DNA from 2 places in the Pseudomonas sp. FME51 genome. Region 2 is predicted to be linked to the other one. Evidence: riboswitches for the same ligand, from Rfam matches in the RefSeq annotation. Region 2 holds a riboswitch; the other holds the start of a gene.
What was found. Region 2 has a riboswitch for glycine ahead of INT39_RS15690 (trimeric intracellular cation channel family protein). Riboswitches for the same ligand answer to the same signal wherever they lie in the genome.

Region 1: linked by a shared signal. The riboswitch ahead of INT39_RS05450 (D-amino acid dehydrogenase) and the one ahead of INT39_RS15690 (trimeric intracellular cation channel family protein) in region 2 are both predicted to bind glycine.

The regions. Positions count from the first base shown of each region.
Region 1 covers NZ_JABUYN010000002.1:218,473-233,276, forward strand. Annotated here, with positions in the region: gene INT39_RS05410 (succinate dehydrogenase iron-sulfur subunit) at 1-509, opposite strand, end outside; gene INT39_RS05415 (tellurite resistance TerB family protein) at 625-1,347, opposite strand; gene INT39_RS05420 (peroxiredoxin) at 1,487-2,023, shown strand; gene INT39_RS05425 (spermidine synthase) at 2,035-2,721, opposite strand; gene INT39_RS05430 (sugar transporter) at 2,762-3,961, opposite strand; gene INT39_RS05435 (MFS transporter) at 4,166-5,521, opposite strand; gene INT39_RS05440 (acyl-CoA thioesterase) at 5,710-6,213, shown strand; gene INT39_RS05445 (YnfA family protein) at 6,210-6,542, shown strand; gene INT39_RS05450 (D-amino acid dehydrogenase) at 6,611-7,864, opposite strand; glycine riboswitch at 8,025-8,120, opposite strand; gene ppa (inorganic diphosphatase) at 8,266-8,793, opposite strand; gene INT39_RS05460 (6-phosphofructokinase) at 8,965-10,224, opposite strand; gene mpl (UDP-N-acetylmuramate:L-alanyl-gamma-D-glutamyl-meso-diaminopimelate ligase) at 10,485-11,846, shown strand; gene INT39_RS05470 (flavin prenyltransferase UbiX) at 11,839-12,444, shown strand; gene INT39_RS05475 (sn-glycerol-3-phosphate transporter) at 12,444-12,998, shown strand; gene INT39_RS05480 (hypothetical protein) at 13,033-13,152, opposite strand; gene INT39_RS05485 (hypothetical protein) at 13,184-13,525, opposite strand; gene INT39_RS05490 (pilin) at 13,794-14,294, shown strand.
Region 2 covers NZ_JABUYN010000009.1:9,607-24,410, forward strand. Annotated here, with positions in the region: gene INT39_RS15585 (gamma-butyrobetaine hydroxylase-like domain-containing protein) at 6-386, shown strand; gene INT39_RS15590 (phasin family protein) at 430-1,170, opposite strand; gene INT39_RS15595 (polyhydroxyalkanoic acid system family protein) at 1,247-1,522, opposite strand; gene ubiE (bifunctional demethylmenaquinone methyltransferase/2-methoxy-6-polyprenyl-1,4-benzoquinol methylase UbiE) at 1,669-2,430, shown strand; gene INT39_RS15605 (SCP2 domain-containing protein) at 2,430-3,053, shown strand; gene ubiB (ubiquinone biosynthesis regulatory protein kinase UbiB) at 3,050-4,681, shown strand; gene hisI (phosphoribosyl-AMP cyclohydrolase) at 4,678-5,091, shown strand; gene INT39_RS15620 (phosphoribosyl-ATP diphosphatase) at 5,084-5,416, shown strand; gene tatA (twin-arginine translocase TatA/TatE family subunit) at 5,438-5,668, shown strand; gene tatB (Sec-independent protein translocase protein TatB) at 5,675-6,061, shown strand; gene tatC (twin-arginine translocase subunit TatC) at 6,058-6,837, shown strand; gene INT39_RS15640 (16S rRNA (uracil(1498)-N(3))-methyltransferase) at 6,834-7,541, shown strand; gene INT39_RS15645 (winged helix-turn-helix transcriptional regulator) at 7,542-8,030, opposite strand; gene INT39_RS15650 (SDR family oxidoreductase) at 8,136-8,864, shown strand; gene INT39_RS15655 (2-hydroxychromene-2-carboxylate isomerase) at 8,894-9,478, shown strand; gene INT39_RS15660 (GlpM family protein) at 9,600-9,941, shown strand; gene dtd (D-aminoacyl-tRNA deacylase) at 9,944-10,381, opposite strand; gene pip (prolyl aminopeptidase) at 10,382-11,353, opposite strand; gene INT39_RS15675 (NnrU family protein) at 11,460-12,041, opposite strand; gene INT39_RS15680 (META domain-containing protein) at 12,063-13,010, opposite strand; gene INT39_RS15685 (DUF924 family protein) at 13,057-13,593, opposite strand; glycine riboswitch at 13,735-13,822, shown strand; glycine riboswitch at 13,863-13,959, shown strand; gene INT39_RS15690 (trimeric intracellular cation channel family protein) at 13,983-14,603, shown strand; gene INT39_RS15695 (glutathione S-transferase family protein) at 14,791-14,804, shown strand, end outside.

The sequences.
Region 1 (14,804 bases), on a different contig from region 2:
GCCGGGCCAACGTATTTCTCCGGATTCCACCACCACGACGGGCACTGGGAAGAACAGCAGCCGCAGAGGATGCATTCATAGAGCCCATCCAGTTTGGCGCGTTCTTCGGGGGACTGAAGATGTTCCATGGTGGGTGCGGGGTCATGATTGATCAGCCAGGGCTGGATGCTGCGGTATTGCTCGAAGAACAGCCGCTGATCCACCACCAGATCGCGGATCACCGGCATGCCGGGCAAAGGACGGATGATCAGCTTGCTGTTGCCATTCACCACCTCAGATACCGGCGTGACGCAGGACAGCATGTTCTTGCCATTGATATTCATGCCATCCGAGCCGCACACCCCCTCTCGACAGGAGCGGCGGAACACCAGGGTCTGATCGGTTTCGTGCAGATGCTCCAGCACATCCAGCACCATGCGAGCCCGGAACTCGTCAGGCACCGAAAACGATTGCATCCAGGGCTGCCGCTCTTCTTCGGGGTGATAGCGATAGATCTGCACATCGATCATGGCTGATGTTCCTCGGCGAGTTGAAGAGGGCACCACTTCTGATAGCCCCGGTTCTACTTGAGTATAGACCGGAGCCACCCGTTGCCGACACGCAGCGGTTTGCAGTATGGCGCTCTCAGCGCAAGGCGATCTGCGCCTGGGTTTCCAGCTCGGCTTTCAGCGCCGGCTCGAGTTGCAGCTGGCGTGCCAGCTCGTCGAGATAGGCGCGCTCCATATAGCTTTCTTCATCGGCCATGATGATGCTGGCCAGATACATTTCCGCGGCGATTTCCGGCGTCTTGGCTGATTGCGCAATATCGGCGGGATCCAATGGCTTGCGCAGTTCCTGATCGAACCACTGCTTGAGCTGCGGGTCGCCGGTCAGCTTGGCGACTTCGCCATCGATCAGTTCTCGCTCACGATCATCGATATGGCCGTCGGCCTTGGCTGCGCCGATGATGGCACGCAGGATCGCCTGACTGTGTTGTTCCACCTCGATGGCCGGCACACGGTCGACGGTCCGTGGTGTGTCTTCGATAGCCGGTACGCCGGGCTGATTCTGATTCTGCTTCTGGGTCTGCCAATTGCTGTAGGCTTTGTATGCCACCACGCCGAGTGCTGCCAGGCCACCATAGGTAACCACCTTGCCACCCATCTTGCGCGCCTTCTTGCTGCCCAGCAGCAGACTGACCGCGCCACCGCCCAGTGCGCCACCGCCGATGCTGCCAAGCAATCCGCCCAGTGGGGAACCGGTGGCTGGTGGAGCTGTCGGATTGGCTCTGCTGGTACTCTGGTTCTGGTTCTGCAATAGATCCTTTCCTGCGTTGAGCAATTGATCAAGCAGACTGCGTGTGTTCATGGCTACCTCTACTGAATGGGCGCGTTATGGTATTTTCATCGTGCTGAAGCTAATGTTGGTACACGTTGGCAATGTATGGTTCCCCTGCGCCGGGGCATACCAGCCTACACTTCTTCAGAAACGAGCAGGAGCAGAATTCATGTTCAATTATGTCAAACGGCTGTTGCCGGGCGTGGGGCTGGCGCTCGCTGCGCTATCGGCCAATGCGCTGGAAGTGGGTGACCTGGCGCCGAATTTTGAATTGCCTGGTTCGGATGGCGAAATCCATCGTCTGGCAGATTACCGGGACAAGCAGGCAGTGGTACTGGCCTGGTTCCCGCGAGCTTATACCTCCGGCTGCACCATCGAATGCAAATCGCTTGCGGAGAACGGTCATCTGATTCGTGAGTATGACGTCAGCTACTTCATGGCCAGCGTCGATCCCTTGAGCAAGAACAAGGGCTTCGCTGCCGAGACCGGCGCCGATTTTCCGCTGCTCAGCGATGAGGATAAATCGGTAGCCAAGGCCTATGGCGTACTGCACCCGTTGGGCTTTGCCAGACGACACACCATTTATATCGGTGCCGACGGGCGGGTGTTGAAGATAGATACGGATGTGGAGCCGGCCACCTCGGCTGAGGATATGGCCGCGACCCTGGGTGAACTTGGTGTTGATCGACGCGAGACCGCGCAATAACGCTGCAGAGTCTAGGCTGACTTCAGCTCACAGATCCAGATGGTATGGCGTGCGCCGCGATTACCGTGGGCGAACACCTGCACTTCTTCAGCTTTGAAGCCGGCCTTGCCGAGCCGGTTGGAAAACTGCCGGTCGGCGGTCGCGGACCAGACGGCGAGAATGCCCTTGGGTCTCAGCGCGCGAGCGCAGGCGGTCAACCCATCAAGGGAGTACAGCCAGTTGTTGTTGCTGTGGGTAAGGCCTTCGGGACCATTGTCCACATCCAGCATGATGGCATCGAACCCCCTGGGCTCGGCCTGCAGGATTTTCGCCACGTCCTCATTCAGCACCCTGGCGCGAGCATCCTGCATCGGATTGCCGGCCTTGGCACCGAGCGGCCCGCGGTTCCATTCGATCACCCCTGGCACCAGCTCCGCCACCTGTACCTCGGCGTCCTTGTTCAGATGCTGCAACGCCGACGCCAGGGTGAATCCCATGCCCAGACCGCCGATTAACACGCGTGCGTTGGGGCGCGCAGCAATCCTCTTGCAAGGAATGGCAGCCAGCGCATCTTCGGAGCCGTGCATGCGCGTGTTCATCAGCTGTCCGCCCTTGCCGCCCTCCAGCTTGATGACGAAGTCCTCGCCGTACTCGAACAGGCACAGGGCACCGCCGTTATTCGGAATGGGCGCGGTATCAAGCAGTATGTAACGTTTCATGGTGATCTCGGGTCGACGATAAAGGTGACAGTATGCCTGTTCAGGTGGCGGCTCTTGGCGTCACCGGCATCTGCGGAGCCAGACGCCACATGGCAGTGAGGCATAGCAGAAGGGCGCCCAACGCTAATGCCCCACCTACCAGTCCGATATTGGCCAGCCCCATTTGAATGGTGATCTGGCTGCCCAACAGGGCACCGGCACCGATACCAACGTTGTAGAGGCCCGAGAACAGCGCCATCGCCACATCGGTGGCGTCGGAAGCCATCTTCAACACCCGCGATTGCAGCGCAAGAGTGAAACAGAGGATGGCGATACCCCAGACAAAACAGACCATGCCCAGCCCCCAGAACGTATCGGCCGAGTACAGAAGCAGCAGCATGCACAGAGCCAATGCGAGCAAGGTGCCCACCAGCACGCTGCGCGGATAGAAGGGGCTGTAACGGCTGAACAGCAGGGCGCCGAACAGCCCTGCACCGCCGAACAACAGCAGCAGTCCGGTGATCTGGTTGCCGATCAGACCGCCTATTTCGCGGGCGAAAGGTTCGATATAGCTATAGGCGGTAAAGTGCGCCGTGACACCCAAGACGACCAGCACATAGACAGCCATCAGTGCAGGGCGTTTGAGTAACATCGGCAGGCTCCTGAGTGATCCGGCGTTCTGGCTGGGCAACAGGGGCAGCATGCGCATCAGGCATACCATGGTCAGTAATGCGACCACAGCAACACCCAGGAAGGTGACACGCCAGCCCACCAACTGGCCTACCAGCCGGCCCAGGGGAATACCCAGCACCATGGCCAGCGTTGTGCCGGTAGCCAGCAGGCCGAGAGCTTGTGCTTCTCTGCCCGGCGGTGCTACGCGCACCGCGAGGGAGGCGGTGATCGACCAGAACACCGCGTGGGCCAGAGCGATGCCTGCACGACTGAGCACCAGCACGTCATAGCTCCAAGCCACATAGGACAGGAGATGGCAGACGATAAACAGCAGGAATACGCCGACCAGCAGCCGGCGACGCTCTATATTGCGCGTCAGCAGCATCAGCGGCAGTGACGCCAGAGCCACCAGCCAGGCGTATACCGTCAGCATCAGGCCGACTTGTTCCGGCAGCATGTCGAAGCTGGCGCCGATGTCGCTGAGCAGCGCCACGGGCGCGAATTCCGTGGTATTGAAAATGAAAGCGGCCAGGGCCAGCGCAACCACACTGAGCCAGTTGCCCTGAGGGGCGGTATCCGACGTTGTCATGAAGAGTGAAACCAGAGTAGGAGAGGAGCCGGATGCTTACCAGTGAGGAGCACTGGTTGCCGGGTGACAGCTATTTTAAAAGCCTGGCGGATAAAGCGCAAATTGGGTCCGCTGGGCGGTGTGCTGATTAGCCTCGCTATTCGGCTCAATAGGGATGATCGGGGCTTGCGATGATACTGCAAGCCCCGATCTGATCCTGCCGCGTCAGTTATTGATATCGACGTTCTTGGTCTCTTTGCCCACCACCAGCGCAATCAGCGTGATGAATGCCATGCTGGCAAGATACACCCCGACCAGGAAAGGACTGCCATCGCCCACACTCCACAGCCAGACGGCGATGAAGGGCGCAACGGCAGCGCCGAGGATGGACGATACGTTGTAGGAAATACCCGACCCGGTATAACGCACGTTGGTGGGAAACAGCTCTGGGAGCAGAGCGCCCATCGGCCCGAAAGTCATGCCCATCAGGCTGAAACCGAGGATCAGCCAGGCCATTACACCGACAAAGCCCATACTGAGCAGCGGCACCCACAACAGACTGAATACAATGATGCCCAGCGTAACCAGGATCAGCGTCTTGCGTCGCCCCAGTCGGTCGGCCATGAGGCCGGACAGCAGTGTGAATATGCCGAAGAACACTACGCCGACAATCAGCATCAACACGAAATTGTTATAACTGTAACCCAACCCGGACAGCTGGCCTGCTGCCGGTGCGACCGGAGCGCGGCCATAGCTCAATGAGAAGGTGGTCATCAGATAGAACAGCACGTAAGTCGCGAGCATATAGAAGGTGCCGAGAATCAGTTCACGCCAGTTCTTGCGCATCACTTCACCCAACGGCAGCTTGACCACTTTGCCGGCGGAGACGGTTTTCGAGAAGGTTGTGCTTTCCACCAGGTTCAGACGAATCCACAGACCGATGATCACCATCACCGCAGAGAACAGGAAGGGAATGCGCCAGCCCCAATCGAGAAATGCCTCGGACGGCCGCGATGGATCATCCGACGGCAAGGCGGCGGCGACGATCAGAAATAACCCGTTGGCTATGATGAATCCCAGCGGCGCACCCAGCTGCGGGAAGGTGCCGAACAGAGCCCGTTTGCCTGCTGGAGCGTTCTCTGTGGCGACCAGCGCGGCGCCTGACCACTCTCCACCAATGGCAAAACCTTGTGCCAGACGCATGATCACCAGCAACAAGGGAGCCCACCAGCCAATCGAATGGTAGGTCGGCAGCAAGCCGATCAGAAAGGTGGCGATACCCATGGTGAACAGGGCGTAAATCAGGGTTTTCTTGCGCCCGACCTTGTCACCCAGATGTCCGAAAAACACAGCCCCGAGCGGGCGGGCGATCATTGCTGCACCAAAAATGGCGAAGGAGGCCAGCAGCGCTGTGGTTTCGTTGCCAGGTGGAAAGAACAGATGGGGAAAGACCAGTACCGCAGCCGTCGCGTAAACGTAGAAGTCATAGAACTCGATGGTGGTACCGACGAGACTGGCGAGCATGACGCGAGAGCGGGAGTTGGCTGGAGCTTCTTGGCTGGAGACAATATTTTCGGGCATGGGCGGCGGGCATTTTTTTAATGAATGAGCTGTCACGTAAACAGCGGCGGGGCCGACTGTGACGAATGAGACAGGGTGGGGCGTTATCTTCGCTGATCTGAGGCGACAGTGGTAGCTTTGCTGCTGATTATGGCAGGCTGCTGCAGAAAGCATTAAAGTGGCGGCCCCAAAACTGCAGAGCGAATGCCATGCTGGCCCACAGCGCAGAACTGACCATGACCGTCCTTATGACACCGGACAAAGCAAATTTTTCCGGCAACGTGCATGGTGGTGCTTTGCTCAAGTACCTGGATGAAGTCGCCTACGCCTGTGCCAGCCGCTACGCGGGGCATTATGTAGTGACCATGTCCGTGGACCAGGTTAACTTCCGCCAGCCTATTCAGGTGGGTGAGCTGGTGACCTTCCTGGCTTCGGTCAATTACACGGGGACGACTTCGATGGAGATCGGTATCAAGGTCATCACTGAAGACATTCGCGCCAAGACGGTTCGCCACACCAATAGCTGCTTTTTTACCATGGTCGCGGTGGATGATAACGGCAAGCCTACCTCTGTCCCGCCGCTGGAGCAGGTTACCTCCGAGCAGAAGCGCAGGTTCTTCCAGGCCGGGCAGCGCAGGCAGATTCGCCGTGAGTTGGAGCAGCGCTATCAGGCAATGAAAGCGACCGACTTCAATGTGGATAGCTCAGCATGACCAAGACATTCGCTCTATTCGCGCTCACCGCTGTGGCTGAAATTGTGGGCTGCTATCTGCCATACCTCTGGTTAAAACAAGGCAAGAGTGTGCTGCTGTTGATCCCTGCAGCGGCATCGCTGGCGCTATTCGCATGGCTCCTCTCGCTTCACCCAACGGCTGCTGGCCGGGTCTATGCGGCCTATGGAGGTGTCTATATCGGCACGGCCATTATCTGGCTCTGGTTGGTGGACGGCATCAAGCCGACAATCTGGGACCTGGTTGGGTCAGCTGTGGCCATTCTGGGAATGGCGATCATCATGTTTGCGCCCAGGGGGGCGTCTATCTGAAGCGGCGCAGGCTTGCTGTATTCTGGACATAATAAAAAGCCGACCTTGTGGGTCGGCTTTTCTCATACTCAAGCCGGCTGTGCGACTTCAGCAGCTATATTGCTCCCCAGCGTCTGCTCAACAACACCACCGACCATGTCCGCTGTGACGGCGCTCAGGGTCCAGCCCAGGTGACCGTGACCGGTGTTGTAGAACACGCATGGTGATTTGCCGCGTCCGACCTTGGGCATCATGTTTGGCATCATTGGGCGTAAACCGGCCCATGGCACCACGCTCCGGGTGTTGACGCCCGGGAAGCACTGGTTCACCCAGTCCACCAGTGGACGAATGCGGTCAGCGCGAATGTCACGGTTATAACCATTGAATTCGGCGGTGCCGGCCACTCGGAAGCGATCATTGCCCAGACGGCTGCTCACCAGTTTGGTCTCGTCGTCCAGCAGACTGACGTTCGGTGCCGAAGCGCGACTGATCTCGTCGGTCAGGTTGACGGTGATGGAGTAGCCCTTGACCGGATAGATATTTACCCGATCGCCCAGTTGTGCAGCCAGGTCGCGGCTCGCGGTACCGGCGCAGATGACTATGCCGTCGAAGTGCTGCACCTCGTCGCCCGTGGTACTACCAACGGTCACGCTGGCCCGCTGGCCATCGGTCGCTACCGCTTTCACATCCTGATTATAAAGACAGCGCACACCCAGGCGATCGATGGCAGCCGCCAGGCCGTGGGTGAATTTGTGGATATCCCCGGTGGAGTCACATTCGGTGAAATAGCCGCCGTAGTACTGGCCGGCCAAGGTCGGCTCAATGGCGCGCATTTCCTCCAGGGTCACGGCTCGGCGGGGTAGACCGCCTTCGGCCAGCAACCGGGAAACCTGCCCGGCGTGCTCGAAGCCGGCCTTGTCGCGGTAGATGTGCAGGATGCCTTGCTTCTTCAGGTCGAAGTCGATGCCCTCTGCCTCGGCCCAGGAAAAAAGATGCTCACGCGCGGCGACCGCCAGACGGGCTGTTTCAATGGTGTTCTGGCGATAGTGGGGAATCGAGCCGATGAACTCGGCGAACCAGGAGAGCTTGTGCCAGCTGGGTTTTGGGTTGACCAGCAGTGGTGCATCACTCTTGAGCATCCACTTCAGGCCCTTGACGATAGTTGACCAGTGATTCCAGACCTCGGCGTTCGAGGCGGATAGCTGGCCGCCGTTGGCAAAGGAGGTTTCCATTGCGGCGTAGCGGTGTTTCTCGAACAGTGTGACCGAGAAGCCGCGCTTGGCCAGGGCATAGGCAGTAGTGACGCCGGTGATTCCGCCACCAATGACAGCGATTTTTTTCATTGTTGTCGCTCCAGATACGTCAGGGTTCGAGCCCGCGCGCACCAATGCGCAGCGAGCGCCCCCTCTGTCCTGGACCTGAGAGTTTCACGGGGCGCTCACGCGCTTCCGCTTGCTCCTTCGGTGCGCCCGCTGACGATTGCGGACGACTCTTCAGAGTTCACCGGTGATAGCGGTCCTTTTTGCCTGAGAGTTTCCGGGGCGGTTGCTCCTTCGGCGCTGCGGCGATCACGCCGGCAGTCTCTCCCGATATCACTTCGATCTTCACCAGTCCGCCATGCAGCAAGCCGGTGTAATCATGGCAACTACCCTGCCAGAAAAAATCGCCGTTGTAACCTTAAACTTTCGGATGAGCAGGCATAAAAAAGCCCGGCTTGTGGCCGGGCTCCTATTCGGCAAAACGCTTATTTTTGGTAAGCGTTTACTGCCTTTACAATTTCCGCACGGGCTTCGTCAGCATTGCCCCAGCGGTCGATCTTGACCCACTTGCCGGCTTCCAGATCTTTGTAGTTTTCAAAGAAATGCTGGATCTGCTGGATCAGCAGCTCGGGCAGGTCGGTGTGTTCCTTGATGTCCTTGTACAGCACGGAGAGTTTGTCGTGCGGGACAGCAATCAGTTTGGCATCGCCACCACCATCGTCGGTCATGTGCAGCACGCCGACCGGACGGCAGCGGATGACTGCACCAGGAGCAACCGGGTGAGGGGTGACTACCAGCACGTCCAGCGGATCGCCATCGTCGGCCAGGGTATTCGGAATGAAACCATAGTTGGCCGGGTAGAACATCGGTGTCGCCATGAAGCGGTCGACGAACAGTGCGTTGCTATCCTTGTCGATCTCGTACTTGATGGGCGCATGGTTGGCCGGGATTTCGATGGCGACATAGATGTCGTTGGGGACGTCTTTGCCTGCTGGGATCTGGTCGTAGCTCATGGGTTACCTGATGCGGGACACGGTGAAATGGGATGAACGTCTGTGTAGCTGACGCCATGAAAAATATGGGCGGAGATTATAGGCGCTTGGGCAGGGTTTACCAAGTTAAACCTTAATCCAGCACATCACTGTGCCCGCCGTCCTGTGGATTGGCGGGCACAGTGATCAGTTTCAAACGTCGAACGGGGGCAGCTTGCGCTCAACCGGCAGGTTCTGCAGGCGCACATAATCCGGCAGGCCATTCTTGAACGGCGGAGTGTCTTCGCCCTGAATCAGCGGCGACAGGTACTCACGGCAAGCGTCGGTGATATGGAAGCCGTCCTCGGTAATGAACTCGCGCGGCATGAACTTCTCGACGTTGGCCACTTCGCTCAGTGGCGCTTCGATGATGTCCCAGCGGTAGGGCGCGTCTTCGAGGCGGCGAATCGCCGGCATGATGGCATTCTTGCCTTCCAGGGCGATACGCACGGCTGCCTGACCCAGGGCATAGGCCTGATCCACGTCGACTTTGGAAGCGATGTGACGAGCGGCACGCTGCAGGTAATCGGCGACCGCCCAGTGATATTTGTAGCCGAGCTTGTCGCGCACCAGGTTGGCAATGGTTGGCGCAACGCCGCCCAGTTGCGCATGGCCGAAGGCGTCTGTCAGGCCTGTTTCGGAAAGGAACTTGCCTTCGCCGTTCTTGATGCCTTCGGAAACGCCAATCACGCAATAGCCGTGGGTCTTTACACATTCATCGACACGGGCCAGGAAGGTGGCTTCGTCGAACTCGATTTCGGGGAACAGCAGGATGTGCGGCGCCTCGCCTTCGGCTTCGCTGGCCAGGCCGCAAGCGGCGGTGATCCAGCCGGCGTGACGGCCCATGACTTCGAGGATGAACACCTTGGTCGAGGTGGCGCACATGGAGGCCACGTCATAGCCCGCCTCGCGGATGGAGGTGGCAACATACTTGGCGACCGAACCAAAACCGGGGCTGCAGTCGGTGATCGGCAGATCGTTGTCGACTGTCTTCGGCACATGAATGGCCTGAATCGGGTAGCCCATGGTTTCCGCCAGCTGGGAAATCTTCAGGCAGGTGTCTGCAGAATCGCCGCCGCCGTTATAGAAGAAGTAACCAATATCATGGGCCTTGAATACGTCGATCAGACGCTCGTATTCAGCGCGGTTGGCTTCCAGACTTTTCAGCTTGTAACGGCAAGAGCCGAAAGCACCGGAAGGGGTGTGGCGCAGGGCAGCGATATTTTCCGCTGACTCGAGGCTGGTATCGATCAGGTCCTCGGTCAGGGCGCCAATAATGCCATTGCGACCAGCATAGACTTTACCGATGCGGTCCGGATGCTGGCGCGCAGCTTCAATCACCCCGGCAGCGGAGGCGTTGATGACTGCGGTTACTCCGCCTGATTGGGCATAAAAGGCATTTTTGACGGTCATGCTGACTCCATGATGTGTGGGCTGATGCCAGATACGACAACCGACTACCGAAACGGTTGCACGAGGTCTGTCACTGACTGCAGAACGATGGTTGGCGAAAGAATGGCGCGCATGATAGCTGAATGGACGCCATTTTGCATGATTGCCTGTCGGGTAGTGTCAGCCCTTCTTCCCAGCGGCATACCAGATGCGAGGACTGGGGGGAGGGGGCAGCCCATGTTAGTATCGGCCGCTTGACAGATTGACTACAGGGTTGGCCGATGCATCTGCACATTCTCGGTATTTGCGGTACGTTCATGGGGTCGCTGGCCCTGCTGGCGCGGGATCTCGGACATCAGGTCAGCGGCTCCGACGCCAACGTCTATCCGCCCATGAGTACTCAGCTGGAAGCCCAGGGCATTCAGTTGATGGAAGGATATGACGCCGCGCATCTGGACCCTGCACCGGACATGGTGGTCATCGGCAATGCCCTGTCGCGTGGTAACCCGGCAGTGGAGTACGTGCTGGACAAGGGTATTCCCTACGCCTCCGGCCCCGAATGGCTGGCTCGCTATGTGCTGCAGGACCGCTGGGTGCTGGCAGTCGCCGGAACCCACGGCAAGACCACCACCTCCAGCCTGCTGGCCTGGATTCTCGAAGATGCCGGCATGGCGCCCGGATTTCTGATTGGCGGAGTTCCGCAGAACTTTGGCATTTCCGCCCGTCTGGGCGACACGCCATTCTTTGTAGTGGAGGCAGACGAATACGACAGTGCCTTCTTCGATAAGCGCTCGAAGTTCGTCCATTACCGCCCGCGCACTGCCATTCTGAACAATCTCGAATTTGATCACGCCGACATATTCCCCGACCTGCCCGCCATTGAACGGCAGTTTCACCATCTGGTGCGCACCATTCCCTCCAGTGGATTGATCATCTATCCGCAACAGGAGCAGGCGTTGCAACGGGTAGTCGACATGGGCTGCTGGACGCCTTGCCAGACGACCGGAGAGGACGGCAACTGGCAGGCCAGATTGCTGGCAGCCGACGGCTCGCGCTTTGAAGTCTGGCTCGATGGCGTATTGCAGGGCGTTGCCGAATGGCAGCAGACGGGCGCGCACAGCGTAGCCAATGCACTGACTGCCCTGGCGGCAGCGCGGCATGTCGGCGTTACACCACAACAAGGCATCGCCGCGCTCGCTGGCTTTGCCAGCCCCAAGCGGCGCATGGAGAAACTGGCCGAGATCAACGGCATCACCTTGTACGACGACTTCGCCCACCATCCCACCGCCATAGCAACCACCCTCGCCGGATTGCGCGCACAGATTGGTGGCGAGCAGCTTGTTGCCGTGATCGAGCCACGCTCCAACACCATGCGTTTGGGCAGCCACATGGCCGCTTTGCCGGCCAGTGTGAAAGACGCCAGCGAGGTTGTCTGGTATCAGCCGGCAGGCCTGGACTGGTCGCTGGACGGCGTGGTCGAACAAAGCCCGGTTCCGGCACAGGTCATGACCGATATCGATGCCATCATTGATCAGGTGGTGGCCCGCGCCGCGCCCGGTACACGCATCGTGATCATGAGTAACGGCGGCTTTGGCGGCATCCATCAACGCATGAAGCAAGCGCTGGAGATCAAGCATGGCTGAGCGGAGAGTGACACTGGCAGTAACCGGTGCATCCGGCGCGCAATATGCGCTGCGCCTGTTGGAGTGTCTGGTCCAGGCCGAGGTGCAGGTGCTGTTTCTCATCTCGCAGGCTGCCCAGCTGGTCGTGGCCACCGAGACCGACATGCAGTTGCCACCCAAGCCCCAGGCGCTGGAGCAGTTTCTTACCGAACAATACAATGCCAGACCAGGGCAGATTCGCGTCTACGGTAAACAGGATTGGATGGCCCCGGTCGCCTCCGGCTCTGGCGCGCCCTCAGCCATGGTCGTCTGCCCGTGCAGCACCGGCACTTTGTCAGCCATCGCCAGCGGCGCCAGCAACAACCTGATCGAACGCGCCGCTGACGTGGCACTCAAGGAGCGTCGGCAACTCATCCTGGTGCCGAGAGAAAGCCCCTATTCCACCATCCACCTGGAAAATATGCTCAAGCTCAGCCAGATGGGAGCCGTAATCCTCCCCGCCAGCCCCGGCTTCTATCACAAGCCTCAATCCATCTATGACCTGGTGGATTTTGTCGTGGCGCGGATTCTCAACCAGCTGGGCATCGAGCAAAGCATGCTGCCACGGTGGGGCGAGTAATGGGGCAGCGTAGTTATCCGGGCATTCGACGGGCGACGACACTGCTGTTGGGCGGAGCCTTCATTTGCCTGCACAGCAACGCCGAAGCAGCAGGCAAAGTGGATCTGCTGGACGAGACTAAAGAATTACTCGGCGAGTTAGTCGCGCCCGTTCCTGCTGAGCCCTATTGGTATGTGCAGGGCAGTGTCTGGACCACTCACTTCAGTCCCCAGCCGGATCATAATAACCATCAGGATTTGATCGGCATTGAGCGTCACCGCGAGAACAGCTACCTATGGGGTGCGGCGACTTTCCGCCATTCCTTCGGCGGACGCTCTTATTATGCCTATGGCGGGAAACGTTTCGATTTTTCGGGTACGCCCTTCAATGCCAAGCTCACCGCGGGTTTGATGCATGGGTATAAGGGTGAGTACCGCGATAAAATCCCGTTAAACCACTTTGGCATCGCGCCGGTGGTCATTCCTTCTGTTGGCGCCAGTTGTGGACCGGTCGGTGTTGACCTGGTGCTGCTAGGCGCCGCAGCGACGATGGTTAACGTCGGTATTAAGTTCTAACTACCGCCGCAGCGAGTGCACCCGCTCGCGAGCCTCAGTTTTCCGTTTTCACCGCGCGCTGCATCAACGCCGCCATCTGCTGCTTGGCAATCACATGCCCATGCGCTGCCGCCTTGGCCAGCCACATCAAAGCGGTATTTTCATCCTTCGGCACACCAATTCCCTTGATATAAAGCTGGGCAAGGTTATGTATTGCATCCACGCTGACTACTGACTACTGACTGCTGAGCCGTGACAGCTGACTGCAGCCAATACAGAGCGATCTCGGGCTTGTCTGCCCCAAGAAACAATAGCGCCAGATCATTTTGCGCCTCGACATCACCCGCATCTGCATCAATAAACAGATCGTAATCCACGGGCTCGACTGAAACGCACAGCATCGGTATCAGATCATCGAAAGCCAACATCGCCCGGCCGCGCTCGTCATTCTCCAGGCGGGTGATCTGGCCATCGGTCAATCGACGCCAAAGCGTACGCTTGCTGATTTCGGTAACGATGATGGCGGAGTCCAGGCTGATTGCTTTCACATTATGTCCTTGAGTGAACTTTGGCATGGCATCTGCTGTGCCAAGCTGAGCGGCTGGCACAGTTCCAGCTGTGCCAGGTGGGCGCCTAACGCCTTCCGGGATTTGGAATAGTAAACACTATTGCCAGCAGCGCAAGCCCCCATGACCCGCAAACTACCGCCCACCGCGGCCCGTAGCACTGCCGGGCCTTTTAAATAAAAGCCTGGAATGGAAGCTGCAATGGTCCTTTCAGCCCAATGGCTATCTCACATACAAATGGAGTTGAGAAATGAAAGCTCAAATGCAGAAAGGTTTTACTCTTATTGAACTGATGATCGTGGTTGCGATCATTGGTATTTTGGCGGCTATCGCATTGCCTGCGTATCAAGACTATACGGCCCGCGCCCAGGCCGCAGAAGCTGTAAACCTACTCGGCGGCCTGAAAACTCCAATTATTGATATTTCCGGTACTTCAGGCCTAGCGCATGCTTGCAGTGATGACGATGCGGTAGATGCAGTTGCTGGCACCCCCGGCACCCCCGGCAAACCAGCAGGCGCTCTTCATGAAGACAGTGGCTATACTCTGTCTGGTAAATATGTGGCATCAATCACTCCATCAGTAGAAGGGACTGAGTCCTGTGCGCTGACTGCCACGTTTGCAACTACCGGGGTTAACGACAGGGTATCTGGTCAAGAGGTAATCTTTACCTATACCGTTTCGACTGGTCAATGGGTGTGCACTTCTGACCTTCCTGATGGTGTTCGTCCTGCTACTTGCGACGCAATTTAACCTTAATTGCTTCCTCGTATAAAAAAAGCCCCCCGTATGGGGGTTTTTTATGCCTTCGATTTATCACCTCGGGCCATAAAGGGGTCAGGTACATTGACGGCCGCAGCTGGTTCCTTATAGCGATGCAGCGGGTGCTACCGCTATGGCGGCTGCTGGGTATGTCAGTACAGGTTTGACTCCAATTAAAGCATGGAAGTGTGAGACGGGTTCTGCCACAGGTATCGAGTTTAAATACCTTTCCGCGAGCTGCCGTTAACTCATAGTCGACTAATTGGGTTAGATGAAAGTTTAATTCCAATCTGCCCGGTTATTCCTGGCGCTAACAACAAACCCCGGTTCGCCGGGGTTTGTTGATTTAATAATAAAGTGACTGATTTCGGCCAGATTAAAGTTTAACCCCTCTATGAGCTATCACGCGAAGCTCACAATCATATTTATAATTGCCACCCCAGTTGAAGTCGCTGCTATCAAGGCTGGCAGCCACACTCGCTGCCAAAATTCGCTTCTCTG
Region 2 (14,804 bases):
CAGCCATGACCACTCCAATACCCAGCAAGATCAAACTGCACAAGGCGTCGCGTACGCTGGATCTGCACTACGCTGATGGCCGACATTTCAGTCTGCCGGCAGAGTTTCTGCGGGTGCACTCACCCTCGGCGGAAGTGCAGGGGCATGGCCGGCCGGTGCTGCAGACCGGCAAACAAAACGTGGCGCTGACGGCCGTCGAGATGGCGGGAAACTACGCGCTGAAGCTGGTATTTGATGACGGCCATGACAGCGGATTGTTCAGCTGGAGCTATCTGCTGGAGCTGGGCGAACGGCAGGATGCGCTGTGGCAGGATTATCTCGACCAGTTGCAGGCGGCCGGCGCCAGTCGTGATCCGGATACGTCGGTAGTGAAAGTGATGCTCTGAGGTCATGAAGCCAGCCGGACTCGGCTGGCTTCATATCACAGCTCTACTCCTCTGACGGCTTGCCCGGCTCGGCACTGCTGGCCGGGGCGGGCGCGGATTTGCCGCGAGTAGCCGCTTTCGGCGCCGTGGTGCGGCGGCGGGTGGTGGCTTTGACCGGCTTGGCCGCTCCATCCTTAGATGCTGCAGGCTTGGGCGTTGCAGGTTTGGCAGCAGCCGACCTGCTGGTTGCTCGCCGCTTGGGTGCGGCCTTGGCTGCAGGAGCAGCCGCGGCCTCACTGGCCGCCTGGGCCACCGAATCGGCGATCACTGTGGAACTGGCTGTGGCCGCAGCGGCAGCCGGCGGCTTGCGAGGGCGCGCGGGCTTGGCGTTGAGCTGCTCCACCGCACGGGTCAGCTCGGCAATACGACTTTCCAGCACCTGCAACTCTTCCTGACGCGCCAGCCCCAACCGCTCAACGGCACTGGCCACGCGCTTGTCGAACATTTCCTCGAGACCACCGAACTTGTCAGTCAGCTTGCTCCGCGCCTTGTCGACTTTGGAGCGAGCACCCTCCAGCGGATCCTTCTTGTTGCGCGAGCCCTTGCCGCTGGTCTTCTCGGCTTCGTCTGTGGCTGTCTGTTCTGCCTGCTCCCCATCGCGGATCAGCGACTCGAACAGCTTGGCGCCTTCTTTACCCATGCGGGTGTAAGCACCCAGACCCGCCAGCCAGATCTGTCGGGAATAACCTTCCAAGCCGTCAACCCAATGAGAATCCCTGCTTTCACGCTTCTTCTTGTCCGCCATGAATAAACCCTCGTGAGCCGCTGTCGGTGAGAATATCCAGCTTAGCAGAGTTGATTGGCGCTGCCGCTGTCGTGACTCAGACCAGGTATTTGTTCAGGGCTTTTTCGATTTCGCCCTTCACCATGCCCGCCATCGGGGTCAGCATCATGCCGAGCTTGACCGCCACGTGCACATTGTCATCGCCGACCCGGATCTTGCCGTCGACGCCGCTGCGCTGGAATGTCAGCTCATCGTCCTGCCAGGTACACTTGGCATCCAGTTTGGCGGCCAGCTTGTCTGCCATCAGTTGGGCACGCTCTTTCGCTGCGTCCTTGCCCAATGAATGCTCGCGGGTGATTTCTACGGTTGCCATCTCGGTCCCTTCCAGTATGGTTGAAAAAAGACGCATAGCATGCCGCATCGTGAGTCTACATGCGACAGGTTGTCATGCTTAAAAGCCCCTCTGGGCTCTCGAATACAGGTAGAATGGCCCATCAATTTGCCAAGGCAGATGCTCTCATGACAGACAAGTCCAGCTCGGATCGTACTACCCACTTCGGCTACCAGACCGTTCCCGAATCGGAAAAGGCCGGCAAGGTGGCCGAGGTTTTCCATTCGGTCGCCTCCAAATACGACCTGATGAACGATCTCATGTCGGGCGGCATTCATCGGATATGGAAGCGCTTCACCATCGAATTGTCCGGTGTGCGCCCAGGCAACCGGGTTCTGGATATTGCCGGCGGCACTGGCGACCTGACCCGCAAATTCTCCAGTCTGGTGGGGCCGACCGGTGAAGTGGTGCTGGCAGATATCAACGCCTCCATGCTCCGCGTAGGCCGTGATCGCCTGCTGGACAAGGGCGTGGCCGGCAACGTGCGCTTCGTGCAGGCCGATGCGGAAAAACTGCCGTTCCCGGACAACCATTTCGATTGCATCACCATTGCCTTCGGCCTGCGCAACGTCACCCACAAGGAAGACGCCATCGCCTCCATGCTGCGCGTACTCAAACCCGGCGGCCGCCTGCTGGTGCTGGAGTTCTCCAAACCGGGCAACGAGCTGCTGTCCAAGGCCTATGATCAGTATTCCTTCACCATGCTGCCGCTGATCGGCCGCCTGATCACCGGTGACAAGGAAAGCTACCGTTATCTGGCGGAGTCGATCCGCATGCATCCGGATCAGGAAACACTCAAGGGCATGATGGAAGACACCGGCTTCGCCCGAGTGACCTACCACAACATGACCGGCGGCATTGTGGCCCTGCATCGCGGTATCAAGCCCTGATGTTGAGTCGCACCCTGCTGGCCGGCATCGAGCACAGCCTGGCGCTGGCCATCAAACAGGATCCACTGACGGCCAAACGGCTGGCAGCACTGGAAGGCCGCGTCATTCTGATATGCGCGCGCCAGCCTGCCTTGCAGATATATGTATTGCCAGGCCAAGCCGGTATTCGCCTGATGCAGGAATATGACGGCGAGGCAGACTGCACCCTCAGCGCACCGGCCAGCCTGCTGGCACGCCTGGGGCTCAGCAGCAACCGTCAGCAACTGCTGCTGTCACCGGAGCTCGAATTGACCGGTGATACCCAGGTACTGGTGCAACTGCAGAACATCTTCGGCGACTTGCAGATTGACGGCGAAGCTGCGCTGGCGCGCTGGATTGGCCCGGTAGCCGCGCATGCCGCCGGCAATCGCGCGCGGGGCAGTCGACACTGGCTTGGCACGGCCCAACAGAATCTGCAACGGAGCATCGGTGACTATCTCACCGAAGAGGGCCGCCAGCTGGTCGGCCACGCTGAAGCCGATGCCTCAGCCGCATTGCTTCATGACCTGCGCCTGCAGCTTGACCGGCTGGACGCGCGCGTCCACCGTCTTGAGCAACCTGACACTGGACTTGACGACGCATGAACCTGACCGCTTTTCTGCGCCTGTTTCGCATCTTGCTGGTGTTTACCCGCTACCGCCTGGACCAACTGATTCAGACATTGCCGCTGCCCTGGTATGGCCGCCTGCTGCTGCTTGGACCCTGGAAGCTTTACCCGGCGCCACGCAACCTGACCCGTGGCGCACGCCTGCGTCTGGCCCTGGAAAGCCTGGGCCCGGTCTTCATCAAATTCGGCCAGATTCTGTCCACCCGTCGTGATCTGCTACCTGACGACATCGCCATCGAACTGGCCTTTCTGCAGGACAAGGTGCCGCCCTTCCCTCCGGAGCAGGCACGCAAGCGTATCGAAGAACAACTGGGGCTGCCGATCGAAGCGGTATTTGCCGAGTTTTCCGACACCCCACTGGCTTCTGCCTCGGTTGCACAGGTGCATACCGCGCTGCTGCATGATGGCAGCGATGTGGTGGTCAAGGTGGTCCGACCCGGCATCGAGGACACCATCCATCAGGATATCCAGTGGCTGTATCTGGCCGCACGCACCCTTGAGCGCGTCTCGAGCGAAGGGCGCCGACTGCGCCCCGTGGAAGTCGTGCGTGATTACGAACAGACCATCTTCGATGAACTCGACCTGTACCGCGAGGCCGCCAACGCCTCCCTGCTGCGGCGCAACTTCCTCGGCTCCCCGGTACTCTATGTACCGGTCATTCATTGGGACTGGTGCCGCCACAAGGTGCTGGTCATGGAGCGCGTCAGTGGCATCCCGGTGACCGATATCGACGCCCTGCGCGCTGCCGGCATCGACATGAAGAAACTTGCCGAACGCGGCGTGGAGGTATTCTTCACTCAGGTGTTCCGTGACTGTTTCTTCCATGCCGACATGCACCCGGGCAATATCTTCGTCTCGCGCAGCCATCCGCAGGAGCCGCAGTACATCGCCATCGATTTCGGCATCGTCGGCAGCCTGACCCCGGAAGACCAGACCTACCTGGCGCGCAACCTGATGGCCTTCTTCAAACGCGATTACCGTCGTGTGGCGCAACTGCACATAGACTCCGGCTGGGTGCCGCCGGAGACCAAGGTCAATGAATTCGAGGCCGCCATTCGCAGCGTCTGCGAGCCCATTTTCGAGCGCCCCCTGAAGGATATCTCCTTCGGCCAGCTGCTGTTGCGCCTGTTCCAGACCGCACGCCGCTTCAATATGGAAGTGCAGCCGCAACTGGTGCTGCTGCAGAAGACCCTGCTCAATATCGAGGGTCTGGGGCGCCAGCTGTATCCCGACCTGGATCTGTGGAGCACCGGCAAGCCCTATCTGGAACGCTGGATGCGTGAACGCGCCGGCCCGCGGCAGCAGTTGCAGAACCTGCGCCAGCATCTGGAACGCATCCCGCCGCTGCTGGAGACCACCCACCGCGCGCTGGACAATATCGCTCAGCAAGATCGCCATGCTCCCGCCCGCCGCCGCGCCGACACTGTCGCTCTGCGCCTGATCGGCGTGGTGCTGGTGGCGCTGGGCGCCAATGGCCTGGGCACCGACATGCATCTATGGACCGACGCCCAACCCATGTACTGGCTGTTGCTGGCCGCTGGCGGCTGGCTGGTGCTGCGCCGCGACGACGATGACCCGAACCGACGGACATACCGACCGAAATGACCGATACCCGAACCGATACCGACTGGCTGGACTGCATCAAATGGGATGCCGACGGCCTGATACCCGCCATTGCCCAGGACGCCGCCACCGGCCGCGTGCTCATGGTCGCCTGGATGAACCGCGACGCCTTGACACTTACCGCTAAGGAAGGCCGCGCCGTATACTGGTCGCGCTCCCGAAGCAAACTCTGGCGCAAGGGCGAAGAGTCGGGCCATATACAGGTCTTACACGAGCTGCGGCTGGATTGCGACAACGACGTGATCATCATGCAGGTCGAGCAGCGCGGTGGCATCGCCTGCCACACCGGCCGGGAAAGCTGCTTCTACAAGGTTTTCCGGGACGGCCAGTGGCACGATAGTGATCCTGTCATCAAGAACCCGGAATATATCTATGAGCACAAGCATGAATGACACCCTGGCGCGTCTGGCTGAGGTGCTGGAACAGCGCAAACAGGCCGCCGCCGACAGCTCTTATGTCGCCAGCCTGCATGCCAAAGGTCTGAACAAAATCCTGGAAAAGGTCGGCGAAGAATGCACCGAAACGCTGTTGGCCGCCAAGGATTGTCAGCATAGCGAGGACAAGAGCGAGCTGATTTATGAAACCGCCGATCTGTGGTTTCATAGCCTGGTCATGCTCAGTCATCTGGGCCTCGGCCCAGATGACATATTGAAAGAACTGGAACGGCGCTTTGATTTATCCGGCCTGGCCGAGAAAGCAGCGCGGACACACGAGTAGGGCACTGCCCTGGAGGTTGAGATGGGTTTAGGCGGAATCAGTATCTGGCAGCTGGCGATCATCCTGGTAATCGTCATTCTGTTGTTCGGTACCAAGCGACTGAAAGGCATAGGGTCGGACGTAGGTGAAGCCATCAAGGGCTTTCGCAAGTCGATGAATGACGACGACAAGCCAGGGGTAGAGGACAAGCCCGGCGAAACGCTGGATGTCCAGGCCGAAAAGAAAACGGAATCCACCCCTCACAAGGACTGACGGTCCATGTTCGATATCGGTTTTCTGGAGATGGTGGTAGTCGCCATCGTTGCCCTGCTGGTGCTCGGTCCCGAGCGCTTGCCCGGCGCAGTGCGCATGGCTGGCCTGTATCTGGGGCGGATCAAGCGCAGCCTGGCTGATGTACGCAGCCAGGTAGAACGCGAACTGGGCGCTGACGAAATACGCCAGACCTTGCACAACGAGAAGATCATGGCCGATCTGGCGAAAAAGCCCGGCACCTCGAACGTCAAGCGCAGCACCACCGCGCCAACTGACGAAAAGTCGGAAAACTCAGCAGATACGGATGTCCTTGCTGCACCTGTCGAACCTGCACCGCCCGTCGCCGATACTACCGACGCTCCCTCTGACGATCATCCGGCTGCGCCCAAATGAGTGACAAGTTACCCGAACAGACCACCGGCGGTGATATGCCGCTGATCGCTCACCTGACCGAACTGCGTTCCCGGCTGTTGCGCATCGTGCTGATCTGGATGCTGATTTTCGCCGGGCTGTTCTACTTCGCAAATGATCTCTACACTTTCATTTCCGAGCCGCTGCGGGTATTTCTTCCGGAAGGCACCAGCATGATCGCGACGGATGTGGCCTCGCCCTTCCTGACGCCGTTCAAACTGGCGCTGATCAGTGCCCTGTTCCTGGCCATGCCTTTCGTCCTGCATCAGATCTGGGGCTTCATCGCTCCCGGTCTGTACAAACATGAAAAACGCATCGCCGTGCCACTGCTGGCCTCCAGTATTGTCCTGTTCTATTCTGGCATGGCCTTCGCCTATTACGTGGTATTTCCACTGGTATTCGGCTTCTTCACCAGTACGGCTCCCGACGGGGTAGCTGTGATGACCGATATCAACAGCTACCTCAGTTTTGTGATGACGCTGTTCCTCGCCTTCGGTCTGGCCTTCGAGATTCCGGTCGCCACTGTGTTGCTGGTGCTGGCAGGTGCTGTAAACGTAGCCAAGCTCCGGCAGATTCGCCCGTATGTGGTGGTTGGCTGCTTCCTCGTCGGCATGGTGCTGACGCCCCCGGATGTCATCTCCCAGACACTGCTGGCCCTGCCCATGTGGTTGCTGTACGAAGTGGGCATCCTGTTCGGCAGCGTGCTCAAGCCGGTGGTCCGCGAAACCGATACCGAAAACGATAAGCCCAGCGCATGAACCTGCTGCTGCTTGAGGAGCAGGATTTCACCGCTCCGCAGCGGGTCCGACTGAGTGGCCGGCGCCTGCAACACATGCTGGAGATCCAGCAGGTGGTCGTCGGTGATAGCCTGCGGGTCGGTCAGATAGACGGCTGCATGGGCGAAGGCGAGGTGGTATCGCTGAATACGCAACAGGCCGAGCTGCAGGTCACTCTCACCCACCCGCCGCCGGCCAAACTGCCGTTGACCCTGCTGCTGGCCATGCCACGACCCAAGATGTTCCGCCGCATTCTGCAGCACTGCGCCACTCTTGGCGTGGCCGAGATCGTGCTGCTGAACAGCTATCGGGTAGAAAAAAGCTTCTGGCAGACACCTTTCCTGCAACCTGAGGTGATCCGCGAGAACCTGCTGCTGGGGCTGGAGCAGGCACGGGATACGGTGTTACCGAGGGTGCGTATCGAAAAACGCTTCAAGCCTTTTGTTGAGGATCATCTGCCCGCTCTGATTGCCGACACTACCGCACTGGTGGCACATCCCGGTGACTTCCCCGCCTGCCCACGCGCACTGACGGGGCGGGTAAGCCTGGCCGTCGGCCCGGAAGGTGGCTGGATTCCCTATGAAGTCGACAAGCTCAGCGCAGCAGGCTTTCAGCCGGTACAGCTGGGTGAGCGCATATTGCGTGTGGAGACGGCGGTGACCGCGCTGATTTCGCGGCTGTTCTGATCAGCCAGCCGCCGGCGCAAACAACACCCCGGCCTCATCCTGCCAACCTTCACCGACTTCCACCCGCACATCCCGCGCACCAACCGGCTCAGCGCATTCGGAGCAGACCGAGACCGGCCGCATAACCTGACCACAACCCTTGTGGATATGTCGGATCGGCGCACCGCGCTCATCGGCCATGTGCCGGTCACCCCAACTGACCAGCGCCATGATCGCCGGATGCAGATCGAGCCCGCGCTCGGTCAATCGGTACTCTTCGCGCAGCGGCCGTTCTTGATAGGGCACCTTGACCAGTACGCCATGCTCGACCAGCTTCTTCAGACGATCAGCCAGCAGGTGACGGGTAACACCGAGGCGCTTCTCGAATTGATCAAACCGCCGCACACCGAGAAAGCAGTCACGCAGAACCAGCAAGGTCCAGCGATCACCGACCACAGCCAGGGTGCGGGACAATGAACAGGGCTGCTGATCCAGCTCTTCCCAGCGCATAATCGACTCCTTAATCGGGGTATAGGCCCACAGGATAGCTTGACAAGTTCCAAAAAGAAACTGACTATCATTTGAGTTCCAAAAAAGAACCAATGAGGAGTCACCATGTCCAGACCACCTGTAGCTGTTGTCATCGGCGCCGGCGATGCCACCGGCGGGGCCATAGCCCAACGCTTTGCCCGTGAGGGTTTCACCCTGTGCATCACCCGCCGTCAGGCCGACAAGCTGGAACCGCTGGCCAGCAGCATCGAAACCGCCGGTGGCAAAGCCCATCCGTTTGGTTGCGATGCCCGCAGTGAAGAACAGATGGTCGCGCTGTTCAGCAGCATCGAACGGGACATAGGGCCGATTGAGGTGGTGGTATTCAACATTGGCGCCAACGTGCGCTTCTCCATCACCGAAACCACCGAGCGGGTATATCGCAAGGTCTGGGAAATGGCTGCGCTATCTGGCTTTCTCACCGGCCGGGAGGCGACCAAGGCCATGTTGCCGCGTGGCCACGGCACCATCATCTTCACTGGCGCTACCGCCTCCCTGCGTGGCGGTGACGGTTTCAGCGCCTTCGCCGGTGCCAAGTTCGCCCTGCGCGCCCTGGCCCAGAGCATGGCCCGCGAGCTGGGGCCGCAGGGCATTCATGTAGCGCACCCGATCATCGACGGCGCCATCGATACCGCTTTCATCCGTGACAACTTCCCCGAACGCTATGCATTGAAAGATCAGGGCGGGATTCTCAATCCCGAACACATTGCCGAACAATACTGGCAATTGCATTGCCAACCGCGGGATGCCTGGACCCATGAGCTGGATCTGCGGCCATGGATGGAAACCTTCTGAACCCATCACTCATCACAGGACAACTGACAATGAACAAGAAAATCGATTTCTATTTTGATGTGGGCAGCCCAGCCAGCTACCTGGCCTGGACCCAGATTGCCGATATAGCCCAGCGCCATGGCGCCGAACTGGCCTACCAACCCATTCTGCTGGGCGGTGTGTTCAAGGCCACCGGCAACAGCTCACCGGCGACCGTACCGGCCAAAGGGCGCTATACCAGACAGGATTTCCAGCGCTACGCCCGGCGCTATGGGGTGGCGTTTCAGCACAATCCGTATTTCCCGATCAACACCATGCAGCTGATGCGTGGCGCAGCCGCCTATCTGGGTACCGAGCAGTTCCTACACTATGTCGATGCGGTCTTTCAGGCCATGTGGGTCGACCAGCTGGACATGGGGAATCCCGAGGTAGTCGCCGCCGTGCTGGGTCGCCACGGTTTCGATATTGCTGAAGTCCTGCAGAAGATCAACGACCCCGCGGTGAAAGACCGGCTGCGTCAGATCACCGAAGAAGCCATTGAGCGAGGCGTATTCGGTGCCCCGACCTTCTTCGTCGGTGACGATATGTTCTTCGGCCAGGATCGGCTGGAATTCGTGGAGGAAGCGCTGGGCTAAGGCGCGGTGAACGCTCCTATAGTCAGCTCCCACAATCCACTCTCACAATGGGTGTCGCGCTTGACTTGATAACCTGCCGGGCATAGCGTGAGCAGCGCATCGGCCCGGTATGGACTTCATGATTTCACTTGCATTCAAGGCGCTGCTCGGCGCACTGGCGGTTCTGCTCATTGCGCTGCTGGCGCGCTCGAAAAGTTTCTATATCGCCGGATTGGTGCCGCTGTTTCCGACCTTTGCGGTGATCGCTCACTACATCATCGGCAGCGCGCGTCCGGCGGCGGATTTACGTACTACCGCCATCTTCGGCTTATGGTCGCTGTTGCCCTATGCCATCTATCTGGCCGTGGTCGCCTGGAGCGCAGGGCGGCTGCCGCTGCCCGCCACCCTGTTGCTGGCCATGCTCGCTTGGGGCGTTGCTGCAACAGTGCTGGTTCTGTTGTGGGGGCGCTTTCAGGCGAGCTGAAATCAGGTTTCCAACAGCAGGGTCACTGGTCCGTCATTGATCAGATGCACCTGCATATCCGCACCAAAGCGTCCGGTAGCCACCTGTGGCCAGCTCTTCCGGGCCTGCGCCAGCAGATAATCGAACAACGCGGCGGCCTGCTCCGGTGGCGCCGCCGTGGAGAACCCCGGACGCAAGCCCTTGCGCGTATCAGCGGCCAGCGTGAACTGGGATACCAATAGCAATCCGCCCTGCACATCCTGCACCGAGCAGTTCATGCGGCCTTCGGCATCGCTGAAAACCCGATAGTTGAGCAGCTTGTGCAACAGCTTGTCGGCGCTGGCCTGGTCGTCCTGAGGTTCGATGCCGACCAGTACCAGCAGACCATGATCAATCGCACCCACTATGCCGCCTTCAACTTCAACGCGGGCCTGACTGACCCGTTGCAACAATCCCTTCACTTATTCCGCCTCCGGCGCCAGCTGCAGCAGTTGCCGCGCCATGCTCTGGGTCGCTCGTACCAGTGCATCGGCAATGCCGGCTTCGGACGCAGAATGACCCGCCTCGCGGATAATCTGCAATTCACTGCCCGGCCAGCGCTGATGAAGCGCGTGGGCGTTATCCAGCGGGCAGATCATGTCATAGCGGCCATGCACGATAATGCCCGGGATATGCTCGATCTTCGGCATATCCTGGAGCAGCTGGTTCGGCTCGAGAAAGGCCTTGTTGATGAAGTAATGGCATTCGATACGCGCCATGGCCAAGGCACGCCGCGTCTCGGTAAAGCGCTCAACCACCTGGGTGCTGGGTCGCAGGGTTGCACAGCAGCCTTCCCAGCCGGACCAGGCACGCGCTGCGTGCATCTGACAGATCTCATCGTCACCGGTCAGCCGGCGGTAATAGGCCGCCACCATGTCGTCGCGCTCATCCTCGGGGATCAGCGCCTGATAGTCTTCCCAGTAATCCGGAAACACCCGGCTGGCACCCTCCTGGTAGAACCAGCGGATATCCTCGTCACGGCACAGAAAGATGCCGCGCAGAATCATGCCGCTGACCCGCTGCGGGTGCGCCTGGGCATAGGCCAGCGCCAGGGTTGAGCCCCAGGAGCCGCCGAACAACACCCACTTGTCGATGTGCAGATGCTCGCGCAGCGCTTCCAGATCCTCGATCAGCGCAGCGGTAGTGTTGTTCTCCAGGCTGGCGTGGGGGATGGAACGCCCGGCGCCGCGCTGGTCGAAAGTGATGATGCGATAGACCGATGGGTCGAAGAAGCGCCGACTGAGGCTGTCACAACCACCCCCCGGGCCGCCATGGATGAACACCACCGGAAGGCCATTTGCCTGGCCACTCTCATCGACATAGAGTACGTGGGGCGCTTCGACAGCCAGATCATGGCGGGCAAAGGGTTTTATCTCGGGATACAGCAACTGCATGATGATGCTCCTGACGCGGCAGTGAGACTGCCCGTGTGATGGACAACAGCTCGACAACCTTGGCGACGACGACCTGAGATCGCCGCCACCTCAACCAGCCAGCAGGTCAGCCGCCGAAGGGTTTGACGCCGATCAGCGGACCATGCAGCAGCAGGGCAAATACCACCCAGGCCACCAGCCCGACCACAATCGCGATCGCATCCCGGCTGAAGCCCGCCGCTGGATAGCTCACACCAGCCAGACGATCGCGACGGCGCGACACCACATACAATGCCACAGCCCAAGCGAGGAAGCCGCCAAAGAGCAACAGATCAGCCAGCGTGCCATTGGCGATCAGATGGGCAATGGCCCAGAACTTCACGCCCAGCAGCATCGGGTGACCGGTGCGGGCCTTGATGCGTGTCCCGGGCACATAGGCCGCGGCCAGCAGAATGAAGGCCGGGATGGTCAGCAATGCCGCCAGGTGGCGAGTCCAGACCGGCGAGACCCACAGCCAGGTCGGCGACAGACGTGCCTGCCCGTAACCCCAGATGATCAGCACCAAGCCGATCAGAGCGACAATGGCATACATCCCTTTCCACGGTAGCAGTCCAAGACGGCTGACCTGCGCAGCCCGCCAGTCTGCGGCAAACAGGCGTGTGGAATGTACGCCCAGAAAAAGTAGCAAACCCAGTACCAGCGCCAGCATATGAATCTCCTTGAGTTGTTATCAGTATTCCAGTCGGGCCTTAAGTGAGCCATCGGCAGAATGCAGCAATAATGCGCCGGTGTCGTCGATGTCAAAGCGCTGAAGTGTGTCCAGATTGTGCAACACTCGCTGTTCCTGCTCCATCAGCGATGGCGCGCAGGCTTTCCGTGTGGTGGCCGGATGGCTGATGCTCAGGCCTTCCCCGGTCAGCTGATACTCTCCCATGAAGTTGTTACAGGAGGAGCGCCCGGTTACCCGACCATCCGCCCCAAAATTCAGCGTCACGCGCGAGCGGTCTATGATACCGCCGCCATTGATGTCTTCCACCACCCATTCACCGCCCTGCAGCAATCGCGCCGGGTCACCGCCGCACCCATTCAAACGGGTACCCTCCACCTGAACATTGACCTGTTGCGGATACAGCATGCCGCTCATGCTGTCCTGGCATATTTGATCACTGACCTCGAGGCTGACCGGATGACTGCCCTGTGTGTAAAAATACCCGTCCGCTTCGCCGGCAGCATAGGCCTGAGCGGGTAACTCGCCTTCGTTCAACCGATTGAGGGTCAACATGCCCCCCTCCAACATCACCGACCAGAAGGGCTCGTTGCCCGAGGCGCGAAACGGCTCGATGATCGCAGTCGATGGCGCACAGTGCGGGTACTCCACCCCCTGCAGTACCAATCTGGCCTGTTCACCCTTGAACCACAGACTGGTTTCCGGCTCACCTTCGGCGACATACCGGGCGCCTGAAGCACTGATCGCCTGGGTCAACACAAACTGCTCACCCTTGGCGCTCAATAACAACTGATCACCATCCTGCTGTGTAGCGGTAATCGGCAGGCGAGCACAGTTCAGCTCGGCATGGAATGGCTCGGTGGTAGCACGCTCCGTGACATTCGTACTGCAGCCAGCCAGGGTAACGACAGCCGCTGCAAGCGGTGCGGGCGTCAGAGTGTTGAAGCGCATAGGGTACTCCTCATAAAAAGTTGGTACAGATACGGCGGATCGGCGCTCAGAACGAAGAGCCCGGCTGAGTCAGGAATACCCGCTCCTCCTCGGTGGAGATTCGCCCCAGAATCTTGTTGCGATGCGGGTAGCGACCGAAGCGCCGCAGAATATCCCGGTGCTGCAGCTCAATGTTCAGACTGCTTTCCATCCCGGGCGTGCCAAACAGCACTACCGCCCGTTCATGGATCAGCAGCGACTCGCTGTGCATGAATGGCAGATAAATGAAGCTGCGCTGCATCACCGGAAGCGCCATGTCCGCGCCAGCAGCGATGGCTTCCTGAGCGAGCGCCAGCGCCATGCCATCATGGGCAAAGGACTCAGGCTGACCGCGATGGATATTGCGTGAAAACTGATCCAGCAGAATGATCTCGGCCAGTCGGCCTTCCGCTGTGGCACGCCATTGCCATAATTCGCCGCTGATCGCTTGTAGATGCAGCGCGCCGAAGCGCTGGCCAATCAACTGGTCCAGTTGCTCATCCCTCTTCCACCACATAGCCGACTTGAGCTCCTCAAACCAGAACTCGAGTATCTGCTGGTACATGGGTCACCCCGCTTGGTCAGATCATTTCATCGGCAACGCGATGACGATAACAGGCCTCAGTGTAACCAATCTGCCGCGCCACCGCCGACCTGTGACAATCGGTCAGCCAGAGATACCAATACCCGGCGCTTTATGTATAATCGCCGGCTCGCAGGAGAGAGAGGCCACGCGCCTCCGCCGAAGGCGCAAACTCCCATAATCGCTCAGGCACCGTTACTGCGAATCAGATCCGGAAGCCCAAGTTGCCATGTATGGCACTCGGTGCAACCGTAACGCCAGCTGGAGAGAGGTTGCCAGGCAACCCACCGAAGGGGCAAGCAGTCAATGACTGCGTAAACTCTCAGGTAAAAGGACAGGGGGAGAGGCAACACAGTTCGGAGGATACCTGTGTGCTCCTTTACGTCTATCTGATAGCCATTACCGCCGAGGCCATGTCCGGCGCCCTTGCCGCAGGCCGGCGCAACATGGACATGTTCGGTGTTGCCTTCATTGCCTTCATCACTGCACTGGGCGGCGGAACGGTCCGCGACATGCTGCTGGGCAACTATCCGGTCACCTGGACCCAGCACCCGATGTACATCTACCTGACCATCTCCGCTGGCCTGTTGACCATGCTGATTGCGCGATTCATGCATCGCCTGCATTCATTGTTCCTGATCCTCGACGCCATGGGTCTGATTGCCTTTACCGTCATCGGCTGCAACGTCGCGTTGCGGCTGGACTATGAGACGCCCGTGGTCATCATGGCCGGTATCACCACCGGTATCTTCGGCGGCATCCTGCGCGATCTGCTGTGCAATCGTACCCCTATGGTATTGCGCAAGGAGCTGTATGCCAGCGTCTCGCTGCTGGTGGCGCTGTTGTATCTCAGCCTGCTCGAACTGGGCGTCAATCATGACGTCACCCTGCTGGCCTCGTTCAGCTGCGGCCTGGCCCTGCGTCTGTCAGCCATCCGCTGGTCGCTGTCGCTGCCGGTGTTTTCCTATGAGCCGGGCCGCTGGAACGACTGATTCCAGCGCAGCTCCGGCATCCGGACTGCACTTCAGCCCTGCCCATCACCCGCCAACACATCTAATTAATAGATATATTAGCGGCTGTTTTTGCGCTTAACATCAGCCCAGAATCGATAGACCATGGACCCATCAAGCTTGTCTGTAACAGAGACAGCTTTTCATTCCCTTCACAGGAGAACAGAACATGGGTCTGCTTAT